4 regions of the Halodesulfovibrio marinisediminis DSM 17456 genome follow, and region 2 is predicted to be linked to each of the others. Evidence: predicted binding sites of a transcription regulator. Region 2 holds the regulator's gene; each other region holds the start of a gene.

Region 1 (7,326 bases), on a different contig from region 2:
CTGGACTGCTCCCACTCTGTAAACTGCTTTAAAACTCCAAAACGGAATGCATATAAGCCGATATGCCCAAGATACCCGTTAGTTGCTTTACCATCTCTTGCAAACGGTACCAGCGCACGTGAGAAGTACAGCGCATCACCGTTAACAGCCTGAACAATTTTTACTTTGTCAGGGCTGGCTGCTTCTTCAGAAGAAATGTGGTGGGCAAGTGTCGATACCTGCACATTGCTGTCTGTAAGAAACGGGGTAACTAACTCGGTGAGCATAATTGGATTAAGTGCAGGTTCGTCGCCCTGGATGTTCACAATAACAGCGTCTTCACCGGCACCGAGCAGACAAGCTGCTTCATAAACCCTGTCTGTCCCGCTAGGATGATCTTTTCGGGTCATTACGTATTCGACGTTAAGTTCGCGCGCCATGCTTGCGATACGTTCGTCGTCGGTTGCCAGCACAACTTTATCGAATTCCGGACAAGAGCAGGCACGCTGATATACATGCCAGAACATCGGCTTGCCTTCGATAAGCGCAAGCGGCTTGCCTGGAAAACGTGAGGAGTCGTACCGTGCGGGTATGATACCAAAGCAGGTAGCTGTTAGAGCCATATGCACACCTATTTCCCTGTGATCAGGGATTTTCATAGATTGGACACAGAAAAACCCCACGCTATGGGGCATTGTTTAAACCGTCAGAGAGTATGCTAGTTTTTGGAAAAAGAAAAGAAGAAAAATGTGTTTTTACTATCATACTGAATTTCTATGATTCTTACGTGAATGTTGTACGAAATTGCGTTGCTTGGTGGCGGGGCTTCTGTCTCCAGTAGCATTCTGATATATGATCGCTATGAAACGTTGTATTATGCATCTTGATATGGACGCTTTTTTTGCTTCTGTAGAGCAACTGGATCATCCAGAATGGAGGGGGAAACCTGTCATTGTGGGCGGTTCTAGTGATCGCGGGGTTGTGTGTGCAGCGTCGTATGAAGCTCGTAAGTTCGGGGTGCACTCTGCCATGCCTATTGTTCAGGCTCGTAAGCTGTGTCCGCACGCTATTTATACAGGCAACTCCCGTGGACGATATGTCGAACTATCTCGAAACGTGATGTCCGTTCTCAATTCATATTCTCCGGTTGTGGAACAAGCCTCAATTGACGAGGCATATATTGATGCCACAGGAAACGGTCATCTTTTTCGGTCTCCAGTGCAAATGGCGCAAAGTATGAAGCAGGAAATCTTTGATACAGTGGGGCTTACCTGCTCTATCGGCATTGCGCCTGTAAAATTTCTTGCTAAGATTGCTTCGGATTACAATAAGCCTAACGGGCTGTATGCAATTTACGAAAAGGATGTTGCTTCTTTTCTACATGATCTTCCTGTGCGCAAAATCCCTGGTGTCGGGAAAAAGTTTATTGTTAAACTTGAAGAGCTCGGCGTGAGCACTTGTGGACAGGTGTTGGATTATTCGAAAGAATTCTGGGAGCGTCGGTTCGGTAAAAGCGGCATAGCCCTTTGGGAGCGTTCCAACGGTATTGATAATCGTGTTGTAGAGACGTTTGTAGAAGCAAAGTCTGAAAGTGCTGAAAACACCTTGCATCAGGACACCCTTGATAAGGGGCTGTTGAAAAAGTGGCTTATGCGTCACGCAGAGCGTGTTGGACAGAATCAGCGAAAGTACGGGCTGAAAGGAAGAACCATTACGCTAAAGCTCAAGTACAACGATTTTCAGTCATTGACTCGCAGTAAGACGTTGCCAGATCCTACCAATACGACAGATGTTATTTATCAGGTCGCAGTTGATCTTCTGGATGCAATTGAGCTTGTGAAGCCTGTTCGTCTCATTGGAGTTGGAATTTCCAATTACAACACAACCGGTGTCGAACAGTTGAATATGCTTGATCATATGAAGCATGAATGCACTGGAGTTGTACGCGCTACGCAAAAACAGCAAAAGCTTGATGAAGCGTTGGATGCTGTGCGTAACAAGTTTGGAAAAAAAGCTATTTTTCGTGGCAGGTTATTTGGATTTGATGAAGAATAGGGCCGTGTCCTTTATGGTTTAAAATAACTCACTGGCTATATAGGGCGTATGTATTTCTGCTAGTACACTTTCCTTCCTTTTTTATTTTGCTCTTGTTATCGACGGGGGCTTTAATACCCACCTTCTTTTATTTTCATTTGTTTTTTAAGGCGCTGGAATTTTTCAGGTGTAATTTCTTTCGGGAGGAATTTGATTCGTTCTGATGGAATTTGGTAACAGCATGGGCACAGCACTACTTTTCCACCCAGTTTAGCGTGGTTGATGAGCAGTTTTTTTAAAATTGGCAGGTAGATTTGCGGAGCATCCGGAAGACTGATTTCCGGCACAAGAGGAGAAATATCCTCTGTACTGCTGTTTGGGACAGATGGGCATTAGTTGCGGTTGTACGCTCAGCTTGTTCGTATTGTATGTTGTTATGTTTCCGTAGGGGATACCTTGAACAACTGGAAGCGCTACCGCTGTGTCCTGAAAAAGAATAATAGTCTGAATCCCAGCTTGTTGGCGTTTGTTTGCTAGAGTCACGATACGTACTGCTTGTCGAAGGTTATCCCTATTGTGAATGACAAATGTCATGTTTTGATACATGGGGTTTTCCGGTGAATAGAATTTAGCCGGAAGCGGTGTTGAGGCACATGCTGTAGTTGTGATTGTAAGAAGAGTTAGGGTACATATTGCACCTAATATTTTTTGGAATATCCCCATTTGTTTTCATTGTTTATTCGAATCTTGGACGTAGCTTGTCACCTGCGTGAATGCTGTAGGTTAATTCTTCTGGGGCCATGTAGGCTCCATCCGGTAGTTCGCTTTTCCTTATATTGAATTTAGCCATGCAGTGAGGGCAGATAGCAATCGCACCTTTATACCTAGTTGATGTTGCGAGCGTTGTCCGTATCAGTGTTACTCCTGAACCTTCCAGGAGCACCGTGGTGTCAACTCCTCTGTCGTAGAGCTTGCGTGCAAGAGAAAAAGTTGTTTCGACTTTATCTGGGGCTGCTGTGTTGAGGATAAGTGTGACTTGCTGTGGTTCAGTCTGCTCAACATAGATTGTGTCGGAATTTTTCCGTGTTTCATATTGTACGGCAGTAATGGAGAGAATGAGTAGCAGGGCTACGAATGCTCCCCAGATAAGGGTGGTTTGGCGCATAGTTCCCCCTTAATGTGTGTCCGGAAGTGTATAGGTTCCCAACATTGTACTATTGAACGAGGACGTCTCAATGATAGAGGTATGATAGGGGGGCAGAGAATATGACCATTTTTTCGATAGGATAATAGAAAAAGCCCTGTACTTGAGGAGTGTGTACAGGGCTCTTCCTTTTGGGGGAGAAAGGGTACCTATTACCCTTTATATTCATATTACCTTAGGAGAGGTAATTAAGAACGAGTATGCAATGCGTCACGCGAGGTGAAGGACTCGTTGTCACGAGTGTGACGGAATTGCGAAGTGTATAAACGGAATGTGTGAAGGTTAGTTACTACTGGGCAGGAGCCTGCATTGGTGCTTGCATTGGCATGTTGCCGCAAGGACCATGTCCGCGCATCATACCTTGTCCCATACCTTTTCCACGCATCATGCCTTTACCCATACCTTTTCCACCATATCCACAGCCGTTGTTAGGACCGTATCCTGGACAGCCGTAGCCCATGTTGCCACGATGAGGATTGGCGAGTGGTTCAATTCCGACTTCCTTTTTAACAGTAGCTGCAAATGTGGCGCGCTGTGCACGCATTTCGGCACGGAGTTTATTCATTTCAGTAGCTAAAGCTGCCACTTTTTTTGCATCAACGTTTTCGTTATTCATAAGAGCATTTAGCTCTACTTTTTTTGCCCACATGGCATCACGGAGTGGAGTAGTGTTCTGAATGAAGTCATCATGGAGGCTCATGTATTTTTGCTGTTGAGCTTCGCTGAGATCCGTCCAGTTTGGACCTGCTGCCAACGCTACGGTAGCGACAGCCATGACACATGCTGTTGCAATTAATAATCTGAATGCTTTAAACCGCATAATGAACTCCTATGTTCAATAATCAAGTAATGGTTCGCGTTTTGCTAGTTCTACTAGAGCAACGCGTGTGCCAAACTTGTTTGCATGATTTGTAATTCATTAAAAAACAAATGGTTAAATAGAGAAAGTTATTTTGGCGAAAGATGAGCCGAAATGCAGGTGTAAAAAAAACATACAGAATGCTTTGTGCTGGTTGTTCATTTTTTTTACACTGATAAAAAAGAATACACAGGGCTGATATGAAAGAGACCATTCTTCGTAAGAAAAAAATATTGCGATCTCAATTTGCTACCTCGCTATGGTTGCTTATCGGGGGAATAGTTATCCTCGGTACTGTGATCACCTTTATGACTATACGGGGGATTGAGCAGGAAAATCGCCAGTTGGAAACATTCTATGAAGAGAAAGGTGCCTCCATCATTACAGCTCTGGAGGCCGGAACCAGAACAGATTTTCGCCACAACATGAGAGCGCTCAGGCTCCAGACGTTGCTTGAAGAAATGGCCAGCCAGTCTGGAATACTTTTTTTGATGGTAACAGATGCTAACGGCAAGATCATTGCTCATAGTAATCCAGATACTGTTGGTTCCCGTGCATTTACTGCACAGCAGTTGGCTGAATTACGCCCGGGAAGGCAGGTCTCATGGCGAATTATGGAGCAAGGTAACGAAAAGGCCTTTGTTGTTTATAGAGAGTTCAGGCCATTTGCGCCTGTTGGGGGCAGGCCCAAGATGATGTCTCATATGAAAATGATGGGGCGTAGGATGGGGCATAAAATGAGAGCGCAGGAACAAGGATGTACAAAAGAAGAGCATTCGTTCAGGTGTAAGCTTGTTCCGAAAAGCGGTCCTGTTCCGGTTATTTATATTGGACTGGATGAGAAGACCTTCGCAACTGCACAGCAGGTGAATAGAGAACACGCTGTTGTGAATGCAGTGTTCATTTTGCTTATTGGTCTTGCTGGGTTCCTTGCTCTCACATGGGCGCAGAAAGCGCGCCAGTCTCGTAGACGTATGCAGAGCTCTGAAGCCTTGGCAAACGAGGTTATGTTTAATCTGCCTGATGGATTACTGGTAACAGACGACAATGGTCGTATAGCCTTATTGAATGACGTTGCTCTGGAACAGCTGAATATTACTGACGCTAATGTTGTCGGAAAAAGCCCATCGGAAGTGTTGCCGGAATGTGTGGCCCGTCTTGTGGAACTGACCGGCGGTGAGGCGCTTTCAGAGGTTGAAGTTGAGTGTCTTGGTAAGCGTGGTGAAATTATCCCGATCGGTGTGAGCGGGTCTGCTGTTACGTTGGATGACGGTACTTCCATCGGATATGTGTATCTTTTACGAGATCTTCGCGAAGTGCGTCGCCTTGAAGCAGAAGTTCGTCGTAAAGAAAAGCTTGCTGCAGTGGGATCTCTTGCAGCGGGCGTTGCACATGAAATCCGTAACCCGCTAAGTTCAATTAAGGGGTATGCAACATACTTCGGTAGCCGTTTTGAAGAAGGGTCAGAGGATCGGGAAGCAGCTAACATTATGGTGCACGAGGTAGAACGCCTTAATCGTGTAATTACAGACCTCATAAGTCTTTCGCGACCATCAGATTTGCGGCGTGCTGAAACGGATTTGAATGTTCTTGCAAAACATTGCTTTGGGTTAATTAAACAAGATGCAGCAGCACATGACGTTGTTTTAGATATAAGTATTGATGACACCTTGCCTAAGCTCTTTGTTGATCCGGACAGATTGTCACAGGCAATTTTGAATATTTGTTTGAACAGTCTTGAAGCTATGCCGCAAGGCGGTATTCTTACTATGAATCTTGCCCATACGGACAATCTGGTTACGTTGGCTATTTCTGATACCGGTAAGGGCATCAGCAAAGAAGATGCAGTCCGTATTTTTGAACCGTATTATACAACGAAAAGTCAGGGCACAGGGCTGGGACTGGCCATTGTTCTTAAGATTATTGAAGCACATGGCGGCACTATTCGTGTGAAATCACAGGAAGGTGCTGGTGCTCAGTTTATTATCGAAATTCCAGTATCGCCGGTAGGAGAGAACGCATAATGAGCGCGCAAATATTGGTAGTTGATGATGATTTGGCGCATCGCTCCATGCTTAAGACAATCATTAAGGGCTGGGGCTACGATGTAGCGGAAGCTGATGATGGGGATGTCGCAGTGAGTATGGTTCGTAACCAGTCGTACGACTCAATTTTGATGGATATCAGGATGGTAAATATGGATGGTATTACCGCTCTTGAGTTGATCAAGGAATACAATCCATCCATTCCTATTCTTATTATGACTGCCTTTTCGTCTGTAGATACTGCGGTGAAAGCATTGAAAATTGGTGCGTACGATTACCTTACTAAGCCGTTGGACTTTGATGTTCTTAAACTCACTCTTGAGCGCATGCTGGATCATACTCGTCTTGTTTCGGAAAATGAGGAGTTGAGAAGCATTCTTGAGCCTAACACCATGGGCATGGTGGGTAATAGCGAAGTAATAAAAGAGCTTCGCAAGATTATAGCAACTATAGCCCCTTCAGATGCTTCCGTGCTTATTACAGGTGAATCTGGTACGGGGAAGGAACTTGTAGCAAACGCAATTCATAATGCTAGTAGTCGAGCAGATGAGGCATTTGTTGCAATCAATTGTGCTGCTTTAAGTGAGAATCTGTTGGAATCAGAGCTGTTTGGTCATGAACGTGGTGCTTTTACCGGTGCTGATAAACGGCGTGAAGGACGTTTTGTACAGGCTGACGGCGGTACTTTGTTCCTTGATGAAGTCGGTGAAATACCTGTCTCCTTGCAGCCGAAGTTGCTGCGTGCATTGCAGCAGGGAGAAGTTCAGCGTGTAGGCAGTGATACTGTCGAAAAGGTTGATGTGCGGGTTATTGCTGCAACGAACCGTGATTTACCCGAAGAAGTTGAGAACGGTAATTTTAGGGAAGACCTGTATTACCGACTTAATGTTATTGCGCTTCGCGTTCCGGCATTACGGGAGCGTCCCAGTGACATTCCGTTATTGGCTGAATTTTTTGTTAAGAAATATTCAAATAAGAATCGCAAAACCATTAAGGGACTTGCTCCTCAGGCAATGGATACCCTTATTCGTTATGCGTGGCCGGGGAACGTTCGTGAACTGGAAAACGTTATTGAACGCGCTGTAATTATGACAATGGGCGAGTATATTTCGACCCGCGAACTGCCTCTATCATTATCTGCAAAGGAAAATGAAGCACCAGTACAGCCAGCGCAACATACTGTATTAACAGGTATGTCTCTTGAT
Region 2 (7,326 bases):
ACCGCTTACGGTGAAGATATGATTTCTGAACGTCACCGTCACCGTTACGAATTCAACAATGCTTACTTCAAACGCCTTGAAGAAGCAGGAATGGTATTCTCCGGTGTTTCTCCGGATGAAACTCTTGTTGAGATTGTTGAAGTGAAAGACCACCCTTGGTTCCTCGCTTGTCAGTTCCACCCAGAGTTCAAATCCACTCCGATGAACCCGCATCCATTGTTCCGCGAGTTCATCAAAGCTTCTAAAGCAAATAAGAAGTAATTTTAACCGAATATATACATGCCTCCGGCGGGCAGGGGACTTCCTCCTGCCCCCGATTCTAACTTACTTATTTTTAGGATACTCCATCATAAAAAAGTATTTAAAAAGGGTCTGGGAAGAGCCTTTTTACAACCCCTTTGACAAAATTATGGATAAGGAAAGTGCAACAAAATATCTCCAGACACCAGAGGCAATAGTCTGTCATTAATAAAAATCGGGGCATGCATTCGCATGTCCCGATTTTCTCTTTCAATCCCCCATATATTCGAGTAATTTTACGCTTTACATTCCCAAAGAGGATTACCGAAATGAAACATATCGAAAACGGATCTGCTTTATACGCAGAACTGACAACCAAACCCTTTATTTTTGCCGGACCGTGCGCTCTTGAAAGCTTTGAGCTTGCGCTGGAGACCGCACACGCAGTGAAAGAAGCTGCAGATGCTGTCGGTCTGAAAGCTATTTTCAAAAGCTCATACGACAAAGCAAACCGTACTTCTTTGTCCAGCTTCAGAGGACCGGGACTTACTAAAGGGATAGAATGGCTGGCACGCATTAAAGAAGAAACTGGCTTACCTGTTGTAACCGACATCCACGAACCAGATCAGGCCGAACCGGTTGCTGAAGTGGCAGATGTAATGCAGATTCCGGCATTTTTATGCCGCCAGACCAGCCTTCTTCTTGCTGCTGCAAATACAGGTCGCGTTATTAATGTTAAGAAAGGACAATTTGTCGCACCGTGGGACATGAAGCCAGCTTTGGATAAACTGTTCTCTACCGGTAACAAAAACATTTTGCTTACAGAACGTGGCGCATCTTTCGGCTATAACAACCTTGTTGTAGACTTCCGCTCATTCCTGATTATGCAGTCATTCGGCGTACCTGTCGTGTTCGATGCAACACACTCTGTCCAACTCCCAGGAGGGCAGGGCGGCTCTTCCGGCGGAGACCGTTCCTTTGTTCCTCGCCTTTCCCGTGCAGCAGTAGCCGCAGGTGTTAACGGCGTATTCATCGAAACCCATCCAGATCCGGACAACGCTCTTTGCGACGGCCCTAACAGTTGGCCACTTGCCAAACTTCCACATCTTCTTCGTGATCTTACTGCGCTCTGGAGCATGAACTATGAAAGCTGAGACGTTAGCCAAGGGTATTAAACTCATTATCCTTGATTGTGATGGTGTGCTCACTGATGGTGGGTTATACTATGACCATGAAGGTAACGTAACAAAACGGTTTAACGTGCTCGATGGACTTGGTATTAAAGCAGCTCAGGCTTGTGACCTTATCATTGGCGTTATTACAGGACTAGAAGCAAAATCTGTTGCTTCTCGAATGAACGATCTTGGCATTGTTGATTACTACGCCGGCCATTTAAAAAAGATGGCGTGCATTAAAGAGATCAAAGAAAAGTATGATCTTGATTGGCACCAGATTGCGTATATTGGTGACGACTGGGTTGACTTGGCACCCATGCGCCAAGTAGGGCTTCCTATTGCTGTGGCAAACGCAATGCAGGAAGTTAAAGAAGTCGCAGTGTTACAAACAGAAGCTAAAGGTGGACACGGAGCTGTCCGCGAAGCACTCAATTTTATTATGTACTCTCAAGGAAAGCTTGAAGGTATTGTGAACACTATAGGTGATTAAATGAGAAAATGGTTGATTTGGGGAGCATTATTAGCTTTGCTTGGCGGCGGGCTGTACTACCTGCAAAGTTCTGTTGAAAAACAGATTGCAGATGAAGTCAGTGAAGCCATAGGCAATAATGCTAAAACAAATGTTGACCTTTCTTTAAAAGGTATTGAGCTGAAACAGGGTGAAGCTGGTAAGGAGCTATGGACTCTTAAAGCAACCAATGGCTGGTATCAAAAAGATGAGAGCATAATTGATCTTGCTGAGCCTGATATCACATACTTTGTTCAGCCAGACCGCGATAAAGTGCACATTGTGGCACCAAACGGCACTATAAACCAGAATAAAGGCGTTGCCCGTTTATGGGGTGACGTGACAGTAACCAACCAGAAAGGGACCATTACTAGTAGTGAGCTTACTTTTGAAGATAAAAAGAAACTGCTCATTATGACCGGTAATGTGATCTTTACAGGCGAAGGATTTAACGGGTCATCCGACAATGCAAGTTGGAACCTGAAAGAAAATACAATTACTGCAACCGGTAATGTGGTTGTGAATTTCCGCGCTGAAAACCTGGATAAAGCAACTGGTGGAGAAAAATAATGAAAGCCCTGTTCCGAATTCTGATTTTATCTTTTTGTCTCTTAACCATTACCGGCACTGCCGTTATGGCAGAACCAGCTAAAGATGACGTAAAAGTTACCTCTGAAAAAATGACATACAGCGCTGACGGTCAAACAGTCGTGTTTACCGGAAACGTTATCGTAAGACATCCGCAGGCTGATATGTGGGCAAACAAAGTAACTGTGTACTTGCAGAGTGACAAAAATGCTCCAAAATCAAAAGAAGCTAGCGGCATCAACCCTGGTAAAATTGAAAAAATTATCTCAGAAGGCAATGTCCGCATTAAAATGGAAAAGGACAGAAGAGGTACGTGTGACAAAGCAACCTACACTTTAAAGGATGAACTGCTCGTCATGACTGGTTCTCCAAAATTAAGTGAAGGGAAAAACACAATTACTGGCAACAAGATCAAGTTCTGGGTAAAAGAAAACCGTAGTGAAGTGCTTGGTTCCTCCAGCCAGCCAGTAGAAGCAATTTTTTCAGCACCAAGTAACAAGGTAAAAAAATAAATGTCTGTTATTCAAGCTGAAGGACTCTGCAAGATTTACGGCAAACGCGAGGTTGTCCGCAATATCAACCTGAAAATGGAGCAGGGCGAAATTGTAGGACTTCTCGGACCTAACGGTGCAGGTAAGACCACTACGTTCTACATGCTCATCGGTATTATCAAACCAAATGCAGGTGTTGTACGTGTAGATGATATGGAAGTTACAGACTGGCCATTGCACGAACGTGCTCGAATCGGTCTAAGTTACCTTCCTCAGGAAAGCTCTGTTTTCAAAAAACTGACTGTGTATCAAAACTTGCAGCTCATTTTAGAACAAACAGAACTTTCCCGAGATGCTCAGAAAAGACGCGCCGAAGAATTAATGGAAGAATTCGGCATCAGCCATATTCGTGATACTCACGCAATGCATATCTCCGGTGGTGAACGTCGTCGTCTTGAAATTGCCCGTGCACTTATCCGTGACCCGAAGTTTATTCTCCTCGACGAACCGTTTGCTGGTATTGATCCTCTAGCTGTTGACGACATTCAGGACATCATCCGCAAATTGCGTGATAAAGGGATGGGCGTTCTTATTTCCGACCACAACGTTAGAGAAACATTAAAAATTTGCGATAGAGCCAACCTTGTTTACGAAGGGCAGATCATTCTTTCCGGCACACCGCAGGAGATTGTTAACAACCCGAAGGCGCGTAGCGTCTACCTTGGAGAAGGTTTTAGTCTCTAGCATTTTGATAAAAAATATAATTTGCACATGTGCAACTGTAAAAAGCCCGTACAACGGGCTTTTTTCTTGGTTGCATATAACGTTCCTATGTGGCAAAAAAGAAGTCAGTTATCTAATTTGGAATGTTTTTTGATAGGCAGTACTCATACATTATATTTCAGCTTTTTAGCTAGTCGAACCACATAGGACATTCTTATATATGGCTCTTGAACTTCGCCAACAATTAAAGCTCGCTCAGCAGCTTGTAATGACCCCGCAATTGCAGCAGGCAATCAAACTGTTGCAGCTTTCACGCGTGGAACTTGCTGAAACCGTTCAGCAAGAGCTGCTGGAGAACCCTTTTTTGGAAGAGTCCTTAGAAGAACGTGTAAATCCAGACAAAACTTCTGACGCAGAACAGCGAAAAAACGAACAGGAAGCTTACGACAAAGAGCTTTCAAACAACGCTGACTGGGAAGACTATCTGGGCGATTTTTCAAGCACTACCAAACAGGTTTCGATGCGGGAATCTGAAGCACTGGAAGAAATGAGCTCTTTTGAAGCTCGTCTTGCCCCTGCTCCAACGTTAGATGGACATCTGAACTGGCAGTTGATGCTTTCTCCCCTCACTAAAGAACAGATTCGAGTTGGAGAGGTTGTCATTGGTAACATCAGTTCTAATGGGTACTTACATGTATCTTCCGAAGAACTGGCTCAAATTGCTCAAAGCGACGTTGAAACTGTTGAACAAATGATTGCGCATATCCAACAGTTTGACCCTGTCGGAGTAGCTGCTCGCACCCCACAGGAATGCCTGCTTGTTCAAGTAAAAGCCCTTAACTATGATCGTGACCCAATCCTTGTAGATATCATTACCAACCATCTTGAGGATCTGGAAAAGCGCCGTTACAAGCCGCTTGCACGAAAATACAAAATTTCTCTTGAAGATCTCAAAGAGTATCTTGATGTAATCCAGAGCCTCGACCCTATGCCGGGAGCTCGGTTCAGCGGAGGAGAGCCGCATTACGTTTCTCCAGACGTTTACATTTACGAATACGAAGGGGACTTCGTCATTGTCCTTAATGAAGACGGACTGCCTCAGTTGCAGCTCAGTGAGCTGACTGAGCAACTCCCAAAAACGATCAATTCGGAAGAAAAAGACTATTATCAGGATAAAATGCGTTCCGCATCCTGGCTTATAAAAAGTCTGTACCAACGGCAGCGAACTTTGTATAAGGTAGTTGAAAGTATCGTTAAATATCAAAAAGAATTCTTCCAAGACGGCGTTACCTCGTTAAAGCCGTTAATTCTTAAAGACATTGCTGACGATATCGGCATGCATGAATCAACGGTAAGCCGTATTACAACCAATAAGTATATTTCGACCCCGCACGGTATCTTCGAACTCAAGTTCTTCTTCAACAGTGCAATTGGCCTTGATGATGGTAGTCAGGTCGGATCTGAGAGCGTTAAGGCTCTTATTAAAAAACTTATTAGTGAAGAAAATACGAAAAAACCATTAAGCGACGAAAAAATCGGAGAAATCTTAAAAGAAAAACTGCAGGTTAACATTGCACGAAGAACTGTAGCTAAATACCGTACCGCAATGAATATCCCTTCATCATCCAAGAGAAAGGTGGTATTCTAGAAGCGAACCCAGCTGACTCACAGGGTTTCAAAAAGTATCCAAATTAGGAGGCAACATGAACATCGCATTCACTTTCAAGAACTTTGAGCCTTCCAATCACCTTAAAGCATATGCCAATCGTCGCTTCAGCAAGCTTGGCAGATTCTTACTGAACCCTGAACATGTGGAAATGCAAGTCTCACTTTCTGTTGACAATTTCCGCCACAAAGCCGAAATTTCACTTGTAACGGATAACTTTACATATTCCGCTACTGAACAGTCTGAAGACATGTATGCAACGGTTGATCTGATTCGAGATAAACTCAAAGCACAGATCATCCGAAGTACGGAAAAACTGCAAAAGAAACGTAAGGGCACAGAAAAGCCTATTCTCGAAGGGACGATCCCTCTGGAAGAAATAGCAGAATCAGAACGAACCATTTTCGGAGTGAGTGATTTTGTACCTCAACCAATGGATCTTGATGAAGCCGCTATGCAACTTGATGCGCTTGATTATGATTTCCTTGTTTTTCTTAATACCGAAACCGAGCGGGTTAACATCATGTACCGCCGAAAAGATAACAACTTCGGCTTGATAGATCCCGCTTACTAGGAAAAGTAATGAAACTGGGTGAATACCTGGAAAAAGAACTTGTATTGCCGGAGCTTACCGCCAGCACCAAACAAGAGGCGCTGGCGGAGCTTCTGGCTCCTGTTGTTAAAAAAAATCCATCACTCGATGCAGAAGAAGTATTTAATGTTCTTATGGAGCGAGAAGCTCTTGGAACCACAGGCATCGGTAATGGAATCGCCATTCCACACGGAAAACTTGCTTCACTTGATAAAATAGTAGTCGTGGCAGGTCGCAGTTTTGAAGGGCTGGATTTTGATGCTCTAGACCAAAAGCCATGCAAGATTTTCTTTATGGTACTTGCTCCGGAAAACGTAGCAGGAACACATTTACGCATTCTAGCCCAGATCTCCAGACTTCTGAAAGACGAAGATTTCAAACAATTGTTTATGGAATCTGACTCCCAAGAAGCACTGTGGAACCTTTTATCTGCAGCCTAGCACAAATACACTATGACCTCTGTAGCTCAGCAAACAATCCCTCTAATTATTGTTGCCGGCCTCTCTGGAGCTGGCAAAAGTAGTGCCCTTAAAGTCTTTGAAGACATGGCGTACTACACTATCGATGGACTTCCGGTGTCTATGGCACCTCAATTTTTAGAAGTGCTCACCGGATGTGGGCTTGAGAGTTACAAAGGAATTGTGCTTGGTGTAGACGTTCGGCAGTGTACATTAAAAAATGGATGGTCTGACTTCATCGAAGTATTATGTGCAGCAGGCTATGCTCCGACAGTCATTTTTCTTGAATCACGTGCTGATGTAATTCTCCGCCGATATAAAGAAACGAGACGTCCGCATCCTTTTGAAGGACATGGAGTAGGGCTTGAACAAGCCATGACAAACGAGCGTATTCTCATGGCACCTGCCCGTGTAGAAGCAGATTTTATCTTTGATACTTCAGAATATTCTATTCACGACCTACGCCGCGTGTTGCAACGCAGATGGCAGTCAGAAGAAAACGATGTAAAAGGTCTTAAAGTTCATCTTATGAGCTTTGGCTTTAAGCATAGTACTCCTTCTGAAGCAGATATGATTTTTGACCTACGCTTCTTGCCAAACCCACACCATGATCCAGAGTTACGAAAGTATACGGGCCAAGATGATGTTGTGGTAAGCTATGTTCTTAAACACAGTATGGGACAAACATATCTAAAAAAGCTTGAAGATTTATTACACTTTACTCTTCTGCAAATGGAGAAAGAAGGGCGGTACCGAATTACCATTGCCTTTGGATGCACTGGTGGAAAACACCGCTCTGTTTCGGTAACTGAGGCCATATACGAATTTTTGAAAAAAACTGACTTTGCTGTTTCAAAAGAGCACCGTCATATTAACTTGGCGTAA
Region 3 (7,326 bases), 440 kb from region 2:
GTGGTGGTAGTGCGCACGACTGTGGTAAAGGTGTAGGACTTGTTGTTGCAAACGGTGGTAAGATTCATGATTATGAAGGCGTAGATAAGTCTTCAAATCCAATGCCTCCATATGTTGCAGTTAACACAACAGCTGGTACTGCTTCAGAAATGACTCGCTTCTGTATTATTACTGATACTTCCCGCAAAGTTAAAATGGCGATTGTTGACTGGCGCGTAACTCCAACTATTGCTCTTGACGATCCAATGCTCATGGTTGGCATGCCTCCAGCACTTACAGCTGCTACTGGTATGGATGCGCTGACTCACGCAGTTGAAGCATACGTTTCTACCGCTGCGACTCCACTTACAGATGCATGTGCAGAAAAAGCTATTAAGCTTATTGCAAAGCATCTGCGTGCCGCTGTTGCAAATGGTCAGGATATCGAGGCTCGTGACGGTATGTGTTATGCCCAGTACCTTGCAGGTATGGCATTCAACAACGCAAGCCTTGGTCATGTTCACGCAATGGCTCACCAGCTTGGTGGTTTCTATGATCTTCCACATGGCGAATGTAACGCTATCCTTCTTCCACATGTTGAAAAGTTCAACATGATTGCTAAGATGGATCGATTTGCAGAAATGGCTGTTTGGATGGGTGAAAATATTGATGGCCTGAGTGAACGTGAAGCAGCAGAGAAGTGTCTCAAAGCTATCCGTGAACTTTCACAGGACGTAGGTATTCCTGAGGGCTTGGTTGCTCTTGGTGAACGCTACGGTAAAAAAGTAAGCTCTGCTGATATTCCTACAATGACAGCGAATGCTCAGAAAGACGCATGTGGCCTTACTAACCCTCGTCGTCCTACTGATCAGGATGTAATGGAGATTTACGAAGCAGCTATGTAACTATTACTAACAATAAAGAGAAAATAGAGCGGAGGGATTTCCCTCCGCTTTTTTTATGCGTATATTAATAGCCAGTGGAAAAGTGAGGCAGAGAAGAGGGCACTTGTATGAAGTGCTCTAACATTATATAGTCTAGCTAACTCTGATGATATGCATACGCGTAAGGGAAAGGTTTAGCGAGCAGATCGGAATAAACTATCCGGAGGCACTATGAAATTTGTAGCTGGAGACGTTATTCAATTGAAATCTGGTGGACCGGAGATGACTGTAATTAAATTTGATGCCGCAGCAGGACTGGTTAGCTGCAGCTGGTTTGTAGGTAGAGAATTGAAAACAGCGTCGTTTCCTGTTGAAGCCGTTGGCGAATGTAAATTGTTCGTAGAAGGTGCATATTAAAGGAAAAAAGCCTTGTCAGATGACAAGGCTTTTTGTTTAGATCGTGTAAATCAACACAGTTAAAAGGATAGAAAAAGCTAAAATGGCAAGTGCAATGTAACGTTCCATAAGGCTTTCTCCTTGTTAGGTGTATACCATGCCTGCTTTTACCATCTTGCCTTGCTGATGAGTATTACTTTTTGGTGATCATAAAAAAAGCTCTTACCGTTTAGCGTGGTGAGAGCTTTTGTGTTGTAGTGACTATAATATTTTAAATGGCTAGGCCATTACGTCTTGTGGTGTGAGTGTGGTAACTGATGATGCTGTAGGAATTCTTTTCCCTCTTCGATCATCGCCGTTATGTTGTCAGGTAGTTTGGTTTTTCTTCCTTCATCGAAACTGAGAATACATTTTTTATATCCAGTTGCGAATGAATAGTCTGCGTTGCATCCTAGATTAAACATCGTGCTGTAGATGGGGTCTGCAAAATTGCAAAACTGTTTGAGCTCATTTGCCCCTTCAGCTTCATAGTGTTTGTGAACAGCGCAGCTGCTGAAAACAAAAGTGTAGCCACCAGTTACTGAATCGACATTAAAGGTATATACAAAGTCTTCAGGGTACAGACGCTCTTGGCTTTTTTTTGCCTGATTGTTGAAATAGTTTTTCATTAGTTGTGAGAATGCTAGTTTCTTAAGAGGATACCAGAGTATTTTCGGCAGTTGTTCGCAATATCGTTTGAAAACTTTTCCGTTGATGTAAGCTGCTGCTTCAGGGATAAATCCATATTTTTTGGTGACATTATAGAAACCTATGAACCAGCCATTAATTTCAATAATTGGTGTATAGGCATTTTCGTTGCCACCTATGTAAGGTAGTCGTTTGATTATGCTATTTGTTTCCTGCGTTACCTCGTCCATAATTATGTTGATTATGTTTTTACCATAATATTGTTGAAGAACTTCGGAAGCCCAACGGTTCATTTGTTGGTATTTCTTCTGAAGTTTCTTTTCTTTTTTTTCATAATATGGATGCATGGCTTACCTTCCTGTTAGTTGGGTAAAGACTTATTACAAAGCTTTATTCTCCCTATAGAGGAATTCTTAGTAAGATCTTGGAGATAAATTTCGTATTACTATTGAGTATACCTCAATATGTTCAGTTTTCAATTGATGATGTAGCTCAAATTTATATATCAGGGCATATTTCCTCTGATAAAAGAAAATTTCATAGGAAAACTCCCCGTGACAAATGACCTGGGGAGTTTTTTATTAGTTGTATTCTGTTTCGGAAGTAGGACTAGCGGGATGCTTATCGGCACATGGGGTGTTCCAATGTGTGCAGAAAATATACCGAACTGTTGGAGTAGATATAAAAAAAGCTCTTACCGTTTACAGTAAGAGCCTTAGCTAGCTCATTGAGGAGGCGACGAGAATCGAATATTTTTACTTTCCTATTGAATCACAAACGATTCTGTCGAGGCTCGACGAGAAGGTACGGAGAGTTGGTGTAAGGTAATCCCGACGGATTCCTATCATGACTATCTAAGGAGCATTGAACCCAAGAAGAGGATGCTGATCTTAATGATTCGGCTTTATCAACCTCGAACGTTCGATCCGTACCTGCCGCTGACCGGAGGCATTTCGTGCGGTGACGTCCTTTTCCATTCCGACAGACGCATTAGGTCACAAATATCGATCACGTCTTTTTTTGGAATACCAAGAGCTACGATTTCCTCCACTGCAAGGCCGCGATCTAGTCCATCGATGACGATATCGATAATACGGTATTCATGTCCGATTCCAAATTCATCCGTCACACCTCGCGCCATATCGGGCGAGGGCAGCTGGTTGCGGACAGGCTCGGGCAGCTCTAATTCTTTGGCCAGTTGACGGACCTGCGTTTTTAATAGCCCTGTGAGAGGTTGCACCTCTAGATCGTCAATTCCATCTTTAACAAACCAGCCTACTTCGCATTCGGATCGGTTAGCCGCCCCAATCAGTGATAAGTTCCGCTCTGTTGCGATGCATTCGAGGATGTCGCGTCGAAAAACATGGCGCTGGGTGAAGCCGGCATCAACGTGATGCATGGTCAAGTTAAACATCAAACGCTTATACCAAGGTTGCAATGTTTCACCGCTGCCGACTCGTAGCGTGGATTTAAACGGTGTCTCGCCGCATATCAGTTTGTAGCTCGCTGCACTGACCCTTGCTACTGCACCGGAAATTCGTAGCATTTTCGTGAAAATCGAAGCGTATACGCCGCGCTTCGCCATGTCCTCTGAAATGTCGGATTCCTCTAGGGACAGCCCCAGACTCTTCGCCATAAGCCGGGCATTCTGGGCGATTATCGGATCGCTGTCTTGGTCAAAAAGATAGACAACGGTTACCGCCTGTGGCCCTAGAGCATGTACGGCTAGTACAGCAAGGACACAAGAATCTAGTCCGCCGCTCAGGCCGAGAATCACGCCGTGCGAGTTGTTACGCTTTACTATCTGTCTCAGATACTTCGAAATTTCTTCGACAGTCTGAGTAGCATCTACGCGTAAATCAAGTGTCACGGGGGCACCTCCAGTTCGGTTGTTCGCTAATCACCAAGTGATAGCCCATTCTATCTTTGCATCTGACGCTAGGTTAGATGAAGTTAAGAGCGATGGGGTTCTGTTTTCGGAGAGTTATCGAACATGTATCACCGTTTTTATGAAAGGAAAAATTATTCTCATAAAGATAACTCAAGATTAAATGAGTTATCATGGCTGGCTAACAAGGCTGGATAGTGGGTAGTGAGTTCAATTTAAGTGAAGTCAATAATTAGATTATAGCACTCGTCTTTGTATTTATTGCAAAGGCGTTTTGCTTAGCATGTAGCGAATTTTACAAGCATTGAGAAATCCATAATCAACTTGAGATCGTCTTGAAAATGTTTCGTAGGTGTTCAATGGTTAGCAGAAAAAAGATAGCAAAGGTCGCGAACTTGTTTATTATGTTGGAAATAGAATTGCTGCATGCTGTTTTTTCACTCATGCACTGTTTTAGTAGAGTAGCTTATCTCTTTGGCGATGGTTGTAATGACTCCTGCTTTCTGCAAGCAAGAGAGAGATTGTTGCAGCTAGTCGTTTGGTAGTCAGTTGTGCTTCATGTTTTCTAAGAGTTGTAAGTGAGTAGCGCAACTTACGTAGACTAATAATAGCGTAATTCCACAGATGGTTATCTCGAGTGCTTTTGTCTTGACATGGTTGCATGCAATTTGCTCTGTTGCAGAACATTTTTGCATGCAATTTTATTTTTTTTGCAAAATGCTTTTGCGCTTTTTCTATATCACATTGTTATGAATGGATAAAAAATCAATTTCAAATGGCATGGTTCATGCCTTAGTTCGAATATGCAACATATTTCTACCACCTGTCCTTACTGCGGCGTCGGCTGTGCCTTGTCTCTTAATGTAGACGGCGATCGCATTATTAGTGTTTCACCAGGACCTGAACCTTTAGTAAACCAAGGTGCCCTTTGTTCGAAGGGACGGTTCGGGTTTGATTTTGTGCACCATGCCGATCGGTTAAAAAAACCTTTGATACGTAAAAACGGGGAATTGGTTCCCGCAACATGGGATGAGGCTCTCGACCTTGTTGCAACGCGATTTGCCGATGTTGTGTCTACCCACGGCCCAGATGCTCTTGGTGGATTCAGCAGTGCTCGTTGTTCCAACGAGGAAAATTACCTTTTTCAGAAACTGTTCCGCGCAGGAATTGGTACAAACAATATAGATCACTGTGCGCGACTTTGACACGCCCCAACTGTAGCCGGTCTGGCTACATCTCTGGGAAGTGGTGCCATGACGAATTCCATTCGGGAATTATGGGATATGGGGCAGGGGGACTGTGTATGTGTCATTGGCTCCAATACTACAGCGTGTCATCCGATAATTGGATTGGGCATGATGGAAGCCAAGCGCAACGGCGCAAAGCTGGTTGTTATCGACCCGCGCGAGATTGATCTTGCTCGCGAGGCTGATGTCTGGCTGCGACTTCGTCCCGGAACGGACACAGCTTTGCTTTCTGCTATTGCAGGCGAAATCATTAATTCCGGTTTGGCTGACGTTGAACGTGTTGCCGCTGTAACCGAGGATTTTGAAAGTTTCTGCAAGAGCCTTGAAAGCTTTGACGTTGAGACTGTATCTGAGATTTCGGAAGTTCCCGCTGATGGCATTCGCAAGGCTGCGCGTTGCATTGCTCAATCTGCCAATACCGCCTTTTATTACACGATGGGGGTTACCCAACACACAACAGGGACAAGTAATGTTTTGGCTGTTTCCAACTTAGCTCTGCTGACCGGTAATATTGGTCGTCCTAAAACTGGCGTGAACCCACTTCGAGGGCAGAACAATGTGCAGGGCGCTTGTGACATGGGAGCTTTGCCCAACGTACTGACCGGTTATCGTCCGGTAACTGATGATGCGGCAAGAGATATCTTTGAAAAGGCTTGGGGAGTTGAGCTTCCTCCAGAAATCGGTCTGACTATCCCTAAAATGCTTACTGCAATCGATGAGGACCGGTTGAAAGGGCTTTTCATTTTCGGGGAAAACCCGATGCGCAGTGATCCTGACATTACCCATGTAGAGCATTGTCTGAAGCAGGTAGACTTCCTTGTTGTTCAGGATATTTTCCTGACTGAAACCGCACAACTCGCTGATGTAGTGCTCCCCGGAGCTAGTTTTGCGGAAAAAGATGGGACGTTTTCCAGTACTGAAAGAAGAGTTCAGCGTATTCGCCGTGCTGTACCACCTGTAGGTGATAGCCGTCCGGATTGGGTGATCCTTGCGGAACTACTGAAAAAGCTTGGCCGACCGGAACGATACGCAACAGCTGAAGATGTATTTAACGAAATGCGAATGCTTACTCCGAGTTATGCCGGAATCACCTATGAACGGCTTGAAAACGGTGGGTTACAGTGGCCATGCCCAAGTGAAGAGCATTCCGGTACCCCGATTCTGCATGTGGGCAGTTGCATGCGTGGAGCAGGAAAGTTTGTTCCCCTTACCCACAGGGAGCCTGCCGAACTTCCGGACAACGAATATCCGCTGACATTGACCACCGGACGCGTTGTAGCCCATTACCATACTGCCACCATGACCAGACGTTGCTTTGGCCTTGTTGGTACATGGCCTGAAGAACTTGTTGAGATTCATCCTCTTGATGCTGCTAAATACGGTATAGAAGATGGCGATCTCATAGAGGTTCGTTCCCGCCGTGGTGCAGCAACGGGTAGGGCGTGGGTTACCCGTAGGGTTCGTCGGGGGCTGGTCTTTATGACATTCCACTTCTCCGAGAGTCCGGCCAATATTCTTACCAGTTCTGCTGCTGATCCTGTGACAGGTACTCCGCAGCTTAAAGTTTGTGCAGTATCTGTACGCAAGCTCACTGGTGATGTTCAAGCAATGAATTTAAAACACATAGAGGAACATTTGTCATGCCAACACGTTTAAACCCCTTTATCTTAGCTTCAGCCTCAAAGTGCATAGGCTGCCGTGCTTGCGAGTTGGCCTGTGCTGCTGCACATGTTGATGGCGGGGTATCCGTTGGAAGCCTTAAAGGTTCCTTATCCCCGAGATTGTACCTTACTTGTGTTGAAGATATCCGTGTCCCTGTTGGCTGTAGACACTGCGAAGATGCTCCGTGCGCTGCTGTTTGTCCTAACTCCGCCATTTACCGAAGCGATAATGGGGTGCAGGTTGATGAAAGTCGTTGTGTAGGCTGTAAAACCTGTCTGGTTAGTTGTCCGTTTGGTGCCATGGAAATGGCGCAGGTTTTGGAAAACGGTAAATCGGTTATGCGTCGTATTGTCGATCCTGATTTTCCTGAGGATGTTAAGATTGAACCGGCTCTTCTGGCCAGCAAATGCGACCTTTGTAAAGGCCGTGAGGCGGGGCCTGCCTGTGTGGAAGCCTGCCCTGAAAACGCATTGGTTTTATTACAGCCTGTTAAAATTAAAAAACGTCGCAATGTTGAAGCAGCGCTGGCACTGAAAGGTTTCGGAGCTAGATCCGGAGACGAATTATAATGACTACTCCATCC
Region 4 (7,326 bases), on a different contig from region 2:
GCTAAGTGTCTGCAGGCATTTATCTGGTTCATGCTCAGCATGATCTACCTCAAAGGCTCTCTCGAACACGCACATTAGTCCGCATGTTCCGGCCTTATTCCGGGGGAAATGGTCTTCGACCAACTAACATAAAATAATTTTAGGAGTGTTTCAAAATGCGTAAGTTTCTTATGATTGCTCTCAACACCGTTGCTCTGATCTCCATCGCAGCTGTAGCATTTGCATCCGACGGTGCTAACACCTACGGCGACCTCGTATACTTTGGCGCTGCTCTCGGCATGGCTATTGCTGCTGCTGGTTGTGGTATCGGTCAGGGGCTTGGTCTGAAAGCTGCTTGTGAAGGTACTGCACGTAACCCAGAAGCATCTAACAAAATTACCGTTGCTCTCATTCTTGGTCTGGCATTCGTAGAATCCCTTTCCATTTACGCTCTCGTTGTTAACCTTATGCTTCTCACTGCGTAAGTCTACAACTTGCCTATTTAGAGGAGGCCGTAGCTGCGGCCTCCTTTTTTCACCTTAACTTATGAGAATTATTTCACAAATTTGGAGCGTTCATGCCACAACAAAAAAGTGAACATATTCCAAGAGCGACCATTCAACGTCTGGCCGTATATGTTCAAGTGTTGGAAAACCTTCAGCGCGAAGGTACTGAAGTTATTTCTTCAGAGCCGCTTGCAAAAGCGTGCAATGTTAACGCTTCACAGATACGAAAAGACCTTGCTTACTTTGGCGAATTCGGTGTGCGTGGTGTTGGTTACTACGTAAAAAACCTTATTGCTTCTATCACCAGCGCTCTTGGTGTTGATAGGGAATGGAGAACCGTACTCGTTGGTGTAGGTAACCTTGGTAAAGCTCTTCTCAACCATAAAGAGTTCCGTCTCCGCGGTTTTAACATCGTTGGTGCATTTGATTGCGACCCGTTTAAGATCGGCGAAGAAGTATCAGGACTAGAAGTTGTTTGTACAAAGCGTTTGCGCGAGATGATAGGCGATAACGGCGCCGAAATCGGTATTATTACTACTCCTCCGGAGCGTGCCCAGCGTGCTGCTAACCACCTTGTGGAAGCAGGTATTAACGGTATTCTCAACTTTGCACCGTCCCGTATTACTGTTCCTGACCATGTATATGTTGAATACGTAGACTTTTTTCACCATTTGTACGCACTTTCTTTTAATATCACTCATCCACATTCTAAGTAGTACATTTGGAAATATATTAGTTATTGCGCTCAAATTATCGGTCGAAAATTTTTCTTTAGTTACCCCGTATACTATTGTGTACGGGGTAAAAGCGTTATGATGGATTCTGGCTTCTAGCTTCTGGAGGAAAAAAATGTCACTCAGCTTTTTTCTACTTACAGACTTTGGTAACACAGACCCATACGTTGCACAGATGAAAGGCGTGTTAAACACACTTGCTCCGCAGCATCAAGTTTTCGATATTACACACAACATTGCGCCATACAACATAGCTCAGGCAGGGTTCTTTCTCGATTCAACTATCGAGCACCTCCCGCCTTACTCTATTACAGTGTGCATTGTTGATCCGGGCGTAGGAACAACGCGTGATATTCTATGCATGGTTTTAGATAATAAAACCATTCTTGCTCCGGATAATGGCTGCCTCTCTTTCCTACATAACCGTTATCCGGCAGCTCCTGTGTACAGAATAATGCAACATAACCTGCCGCTGGACTACACAACCCACTCTTGTACATTCCATGGTAGAACCCTGTTCTCTCCATTAGCGGCAGACATTGCCTTACATATTGAACAAATGCCATCATATATGGAATGCATAATTCCTGCGCCGTTCAGTAAAAATTCAACGCGGGACTGCAGGGTGAAAATATTCCCGCCGCAACCAATGAAAACAGATTCCATTTTGACCCCCTACATGAAACGTCATGGTCACCTACTGACCGACTCTATAGTCATGCTGCCAGATTTTTTGGCCAAAGTGGACAATAACATTATTGAAACCCATGTGCTGCACATAGACTCCTTCGGCAATGTTGTCCTTGGGTTACCAAGCGAAACATGGCGTGAACAAATCGCAAACGGCGGCGAACTAACTCTGTATACCCAAACAAGTCGCCCACTCAAATTCATATCTGCCTACGCAGAGCTATCTGAAAATCAGATTGGCATAATCTGCGGGAGTCAAAGATACTTGGAAATTGCATGCAATATGTGCTCAGCAGCACAATTCATCAACCTCAAGCTAGGCGAACAAGTCAAAATAGGTCTCTCTGTTACGCCCGAGATGTAATAATGCTGACACAATACTGGTCTGAATATATGACGGCGCTCAGTTTTATGACGCGCCTCGGTTCTGCACGCATGTGCTCCAGCGAAGAAATCGCCGCAACCATGCGTCAATTTTATGCTGTCGGCCTCACAATCGGGGCTCTTATAACCTTTCCTTTTGCACTCGGTATTTTTTCCCAGCATCCTTGGATTCAGGCATGGTTATGGGTTTTCCTTTCTATATGGATTACACGAGCACTCCACTGGGATGGGTGGGCAGACATATGGGATGGATGGGGAAGCTGTGCCAGAGGAGAACGCTTCTGGCAAATCGTCAAAGACAGCAGAGTTGGTGCATTTGGCGCTATTGCTATGGTGATAGGCATTCTTGGCCAAACTCTACTTGCACACGAACTATTTTTGCTCGGTGAATGGCAGGTGCTTATCTTTGCGCCTGTTGCAGGCCGTGTTGCTTCTGTTATTATCGGTGGTCTAGGTGACGCACCAGAGGAATCCGTACAAGGACGTCTTTTTTTGCAAGGTGCAACGCGCGCTACCATACTCATTCAAACAGCCCTCGCGATTGTCACAGGATTCCTTCTCTGTGGCTTCTTACCTACCATATACACAGTTATCCTCAGCGCAGGCATGCTCTGGGCCTATCTCCGACTAGCCAGCATTCAAGGTGGTATCAACGGTGACTTTCTTGGTGCTACCATTATCGGTGGAGAACTCATCGCGATGCTGGCATACCTCATCTAATGCCTCTTTCTTCATGCACCGAAAACCTGATTCAGCAACTTCGGCACGGAACATGCTATAACTAGTATACAACTAGGTAACATGTCATTCAGTTGACACTACTAGGAAGGGTTATGGCACCATTCAAGTTCAAGTTACAGCAGGTGCTCGAATACAGGACACAGCTGGAAGACCAGGCCAAACTTGTTATGGCTGAAGTACAACGCAAGTACGAAAAACAGGTACAACGCGTTGACGGCTTACGAGAATCGTTTGCGGAGAACCAGGCACTCATGAGCTCTACTTCAGACCCTGCGCAGGCATGGATTATCCGCAATTTCCTGCAAGGTGTGCGTCAAGATATCAGCACAGCTGAACATCGTCTCCTGACACTCGCACAAGAACTACACTCTGCAAGGCAAGATTTGACTGAGAAATCTCAGGAAAAAAAGCTTCTGGAAAAACTTAAAGAAAACCAAGCAAAGCGGCACGCACATGAAGAAAAGACAAAAGAACAACAACAGCTCGACGAAACAGCAACACTTAGGTTCAAAGCTCAAGCTTTCTAAACTCTGTAAGCTTCTCGGATGCGCGATTCTGTTCAAGCTCATTCTCGTAGGGTCTATTGTTTTTGATACTGACACACAAATTACTTCTATCCTGCCGACAAGCTCTGAGAAAAATATAGAGACAGTGGCTGACAATACCTCTCTCACACTTGAGGAACGCTTTGCACATGTTAAAGAGAGCTTGCCAACACCATCAGCAACGCTTACTACCACCAAAGCGCATGCTGAAGAAAAAGAAGCGCCTAAAAAACCTGCTCCAGAGCCAAAGGTAGAAGATTCCATGACTCGCGACCTGCTTAAAAACAAGCAGGTTGAATTGAACAGACGCGAACAAGAACTCACTCGCCTTCAGGCAACCATCGACGGGAAGCTTGCTAAATTGCAGGCACTTGAAAAACGTCTCCAAGTCATGCTTAACAATGCAAAAGAGACGCAGGACAAAAAAATGAAGCACCTTGTAGACGTGTACTCCAACATGAAAGGGAAACAAGCTGCACAGGTTCTTGAAAGCCTCGATGAAGAAATTTCTGTAAAAATTCTGGCTGGCATGCGTGGACGTAAAGCAGGTGAAATCCTGACCTTTGTCAGACCGGACAAGGCTGCACGTCTTTCCGAGGCACTGACAAATATGCAGTTACCATTTGAGTAGAGAATGCCCCGTATAAAAATTACTGTCGCCTACATTGGTACCCGATACGTCGGGTGGCAAATTCAACCTCCCAAGGTTGAACACCCACAACCAACTATCCAAGGCGAAATTGAAAAAGTTTTGACCGCTGTCACCGGCACTCTAGTTAGAGTGCATGGCAGCGGTCGCACTGATTCCGGTGTACATGCAGATGCCCAAGTCGCGCACTTTGATTTGCCGGAAAAATGGGCACGGGTGAACTGGCAAAAAGTATTCACCACCAAACTCCCGCATGACATTGCTGTCACCAGTGTGGAAACAATAGATGACGAATTCCACTCCCGCTTCAGTTCAATAGGCAAAAGCTACACTTACACCTTGTGGCTTAATAATAAGTACGTGCTGCCTGCACGCTATCCGTTTGTATGGAAAACAGGTCCGCTGGATATTGCGGCCATGGAGACCGCAGCAGAGTCACTTACCGGAGAGCATGACTTTGCAAGCTTCCAAAACATTGGAACCGATATCACCCGCACAGTCCGCACAATGACCCGCATCTCCCATAACTGCCCTGATTATGCCCAACGTGAATCACTGCCGGATGAACTCGTGTGGACGTTTGAGGCCACAGGTTTTTTAAAGCAAATGGTGCGTAACCTCATGGGAACACTCGTAGCATGTGGCAGGCATAAAATTACACCGGAATCCGTACTTGATATTCTTGCCGCTAAAGATCGAACTGTAGCTCCTGCTACAGCTCCTGCATGTGGTCTCTGCATGCATAAAGTCTTTTATTAACCCAGGGTACATCCTTCAGCTGCGCACTTCCGCTGCCCACACTCCGATAACAAACCTATATTTTTATCAATAAACACAAGAGAAGGCCGGATTGCTCCGGCCTTCAGTTGAACACGCATAACCATTTGTCCAAGATACGCGCACCGTGCCCTCTGCACAGTATGGAATTACTGTACGGTTGTTGGTGCATTGTAGCTATTACATTTTTAATGATAATTACTAGCTACGTGTAGCTTGGCTCTTCTTCTTTTACAATCTGGAACGCCTTGTTTGATTTTACCGTACCGCTGATTCCATGGAACTTTTTGACGCCTTCGATTGTTGCTTCAAGCAAATCTTCGGTGTCCGTATCCAGCAGCAGGACATCTCCTACTTTAAGGCGAAGCAACTGGTTACCAGTTATTTTTGACTCCCCAAACCGGACTTTCATATCTACAGGAGTCTCAAGCAAACGTTCTTTCAGGCGGGAAACCCAAGCATGGTCAACTTCCAAACGTTCAGTCTGGAAACTTGCATGCAGCTTGGAGCGGATAGGTTCAATGGTCGCATAAGGCAGACACACAATTAATGAACCGATTGCGCTTTCCAGCTCCACCTCGAAGGTAATAACAACTACAACATCGCTTGGCGGCACAATTGCAGCAAACTGCGGGTTAATCTCAGAACGAACAAGCTCCAAGTTAACTTCATGCACAGGGCGCCAGCTTTCTTCCATGTTATCCAGCGCAATCTTTATAACGCGGTCAACAATCGCCTGTTCGATACGGGTAAATTCACGCCCTTCAATTTTTGGCTGACTTCCTGCCCCGCCAAAAAAGTTTTCCACCAAAGCAAAAACAAGGCGGGAATCTACAACGATAATGGCGTTACCGCGAAGCGGCTCCATTTTAAAAATATTGATGCTTGTCGGAACAGGCAAAGAACGCATGAAGTCCCCGAACTTCGTCATATCAATCGAAATCGGGTTCAGCTCCACTCGCTTACGCACTGCGTTGGAAAGTGCGTTTGTGCAAAGACGTGAAAAGCGATCATTTACAATCTCAAGAACCGGCATACGGCCGCGGATAATCCTGTCCTGGTTTGCCAGGTCAAATGCAACTATCCCAGTCTCATCTTCCGGAATATCCGTTTCACTTTCGATTTCGCCGCCAGATAGTCCACGCAGCAGAGCATCTACTTCATCTTGTGCTAAAATCTTATTCATACGTCCTGTATCTCCGAAAACCTGTACTCATGCGTTGTGCAGAGCACATAGCGAGTAATCAAGTAGGAATTTTTTGACACAACATGTGTCTGGGTAATTATTATGCACTATTAATGCCAATACCCTGTCTACTCTCACTGTAATGCATACCTAAAAGTATACAGAGCGTAGACACACAATTCCTCCTATTGACCATTCACACTAACACACTGGTTTGTTACGAATATTTTTCTCTCACCCTGTCCACATCATGCTGGCTTGCATATCCGAGCATGATAATTGTTTCTCCAACATCATATGGACAGGAAGTTGACCGACGGTAATTTTTTACCCGGTCAAGTTCACGCTCAGTGATTATTTTTTGACTTACCAGCTCTTGTTCGAAGTTTCCCTGCGCTCTGCTGGGGGTACTGGGATTTACATCCATTACCACCTCCTTCTGCGAGCTGGATTCAGCCCTTGCCATGCGCAGTTTATTAATCACAATTTTCTTCTCTTCACGCTTGGAGATGAGTGCTGCCTGTAATTCAGAAACTTCATTGTGCAGGGCACGGCGTGCCTGCTTCGAAGCGTTAATCTTATCGTGCATTCTGGTTGTTGCGAAAAAATTGCATCCCGCAACCAAACATACAAAAATAAGCCCACAGAATCCTAAGACCAAAAGATCCATTCCCACCTCTTTTCATAAACGTTAGGCTGAGGACGACAACACACCCATTATAGACTTTAGTGAAACTAGAGCAACGTACCTGCTTTCAATCATATTCTCAACCTTCAAGATTAAACGTAAGAATAGTCCTGCTTTCTTCCTGACATGTTTTATGGCATGGTCTCCCTACTATGCAGATTACCATCATTGATTACACCGGTCGGAAAAAGTCCCTTCATGTTCCTCAGGCAGAGCCTCGTACCTTGGCTCAGGTTATTTTTACCAGCGGACTTGTTCCTGCCCCTCCCCTCTGCTCAGGATTGGGTCAGTGCGGAAAATGCAGAGTACGCTTCGTGGAAAATGCGCCACTTCCTGTTGGACCTGACACTCTCATCTTTAAAGAACATGCCATTGACGCGGGCTGGCGACTGGCATGTAGACATGAACCGGAAGACGGAATGGTTATTGAAATACCGAAAAATTCCT

Evidence for each region. Region 2 encodes sigma-54, which starts transcription at its own class of promoters, with help from an activator protein. Its sites were predicted from a motif close to CTGGCACGGNNNNTGCTT; they were not measured.
Region 1: a site for sigma-54 is predicted at 4,094-4,111, ahead of BUR09_RS04765 (Spy/CpxP family protein refolding chaperone). Genes of this name have one in related genera too.
Region 3: a site for sigma-54 is predicted at 4,610-4,627, ahead of fdhF (formate dehydrogenase subunit alpha). Genes of this name have one in related genera too.
Region 4: a site for sigma-54 is predicted at 3,054-3,071, ahead of fliJ (flagellar export protein FliJ). Genes of this name have one in related genera too.

Annotation. Positions count from the first base shown of each region.
Region 1 is NZ_FSRG01000004.1:37,681-45,006, forward strand. It holds gene kdsB (3-deoxy-manno-octulosonate cytidylyltransferase) at 1-602, opposite strand, end outside; gene BUR09_RS04750 (DNA polymerase IV) at 832-2,034, shown strand; gene BUR09_RS04755 (hypothetical protein) at 2,145-2,360, opposite strand; gene BUR09_RS04760 (vWA domain-containing protein) at 2,750-3,178, opposite strand; gene BUR09_RS04765 (Spy/CpxP family protein refolding chaperone) at 3,507-4,037, opposite strand; gene BUR09_RS04770 (ATP-binding protein) at 4,277-6,100, shown strand; gene BUR09_RS04775 (sigma-54-dependent transcriptional regulator) at 6,100-7,326, shown strand, end outside.
Region 2 is NZ_FSRG01000003.1:782,727-790,052, reverse strand. It holds gene BUR09_RS03820 (CTP synthase) at 1-261, shown strand, start outside; gene kdsA (3-deoxy-8-phosphooctulonate synthase) at 570-1,394, shown strand; gene BUR09_RS03810 (KdsC family phosphatase) at 1,384-1,905, shown strand; gene lptC (LPS export ABC transporter periplasmic protein LptC) at 1,906-2,493, shown strand; gene BUR09_RS03800 (LptA/OstA family protein) at 2,493-3,023, shown strand; gene lptB (LPS export ABC transporter ATP-binding protein) at 3,024-3,746, shown strand; gene rpoN (RNA polymerase factor sigma-54) at 3,946-5,373, shown strand; gene hpf (ribosome hibernation-promoting factor, HPF/YfiA family) at 5,429-5,965, shown strand; gene BUR09_RS03780 (PTS sugar transporter subunit IIA) at 5,974-6,423, shown strand; gene rapZ (RNase adapter RapZ) at 6,436-7,326, shown strand.
Region 3 is NZ_FSRG01000003.1:342,700-350,025, forward strand. It holds gene BUR09_RS01685 (iron-containing alcohol dehydrogenase) at 1-884, shown strand, start outside; gene BUR09_RS01690 (YodC family protein) at 1,095-1,280, shown strand; gene BUR09_RS01695 (hypothetical protein) at 1,547-2,293, opposite strand; gene nadE (NAD(+) synthase) at 2,854-3,816, opposite strand; gene fdhF (formate dehydrogenase subunit alpha) at 4,638-6,737, shown strand; gene BUR09_RS01720 (4Fe-4S dicluster domain-containing protein) at 6,722-7,312, shown strand; gene BUR09_RS01725 ([Fe-Fe] hydrogenase large subunit C-terminal domain-containing protein) at 7,312-7,326, shown strand, end outside.
Region 4 is NZ_FSRG01000004.1:789,648-796,973, reverse strand. It holds gene atpB (F0F1 ATP synthase subunit A) at 1-78, shown strand, start outside; gene BUR09_RS08050 (ATP synthase F0 subunit C) at 156-464, shown strand; gene BUR09_RS08045 (redox-sensing transcriptional repressor Rex) at 557-1,201, shown strand; gene BUR09_RS08040 (SAM hydrolase/SAM-dependent halogenase family protein) at 1,335-2,273, shown strand; gene BUR09_RS08035 (adenosylcobinamide-GDP ribazoletransferase) at 2,276-3,013, shown strand; gene fliJ (flagellar export protein FliJ) at 3,127-3,561, shown strand; gene BUR09_RS08025 (MotE family protein) at 3,488-4,210, shown strand; gene truA (tRNA pseudouridine(38-40) synthase TruA) at 4,214-4,987, shown strand; gene fliM (flagellar motor switch protein FliM) at 5,211-6,191, opposite strand; gene BUR09_RS08010 (hypothetical protein) at 6,409-6,861, opposite strand; gene BUR09_RS08005 (ASKHA domain-containing protein) at 7,032-7,326, shown strand, end outside.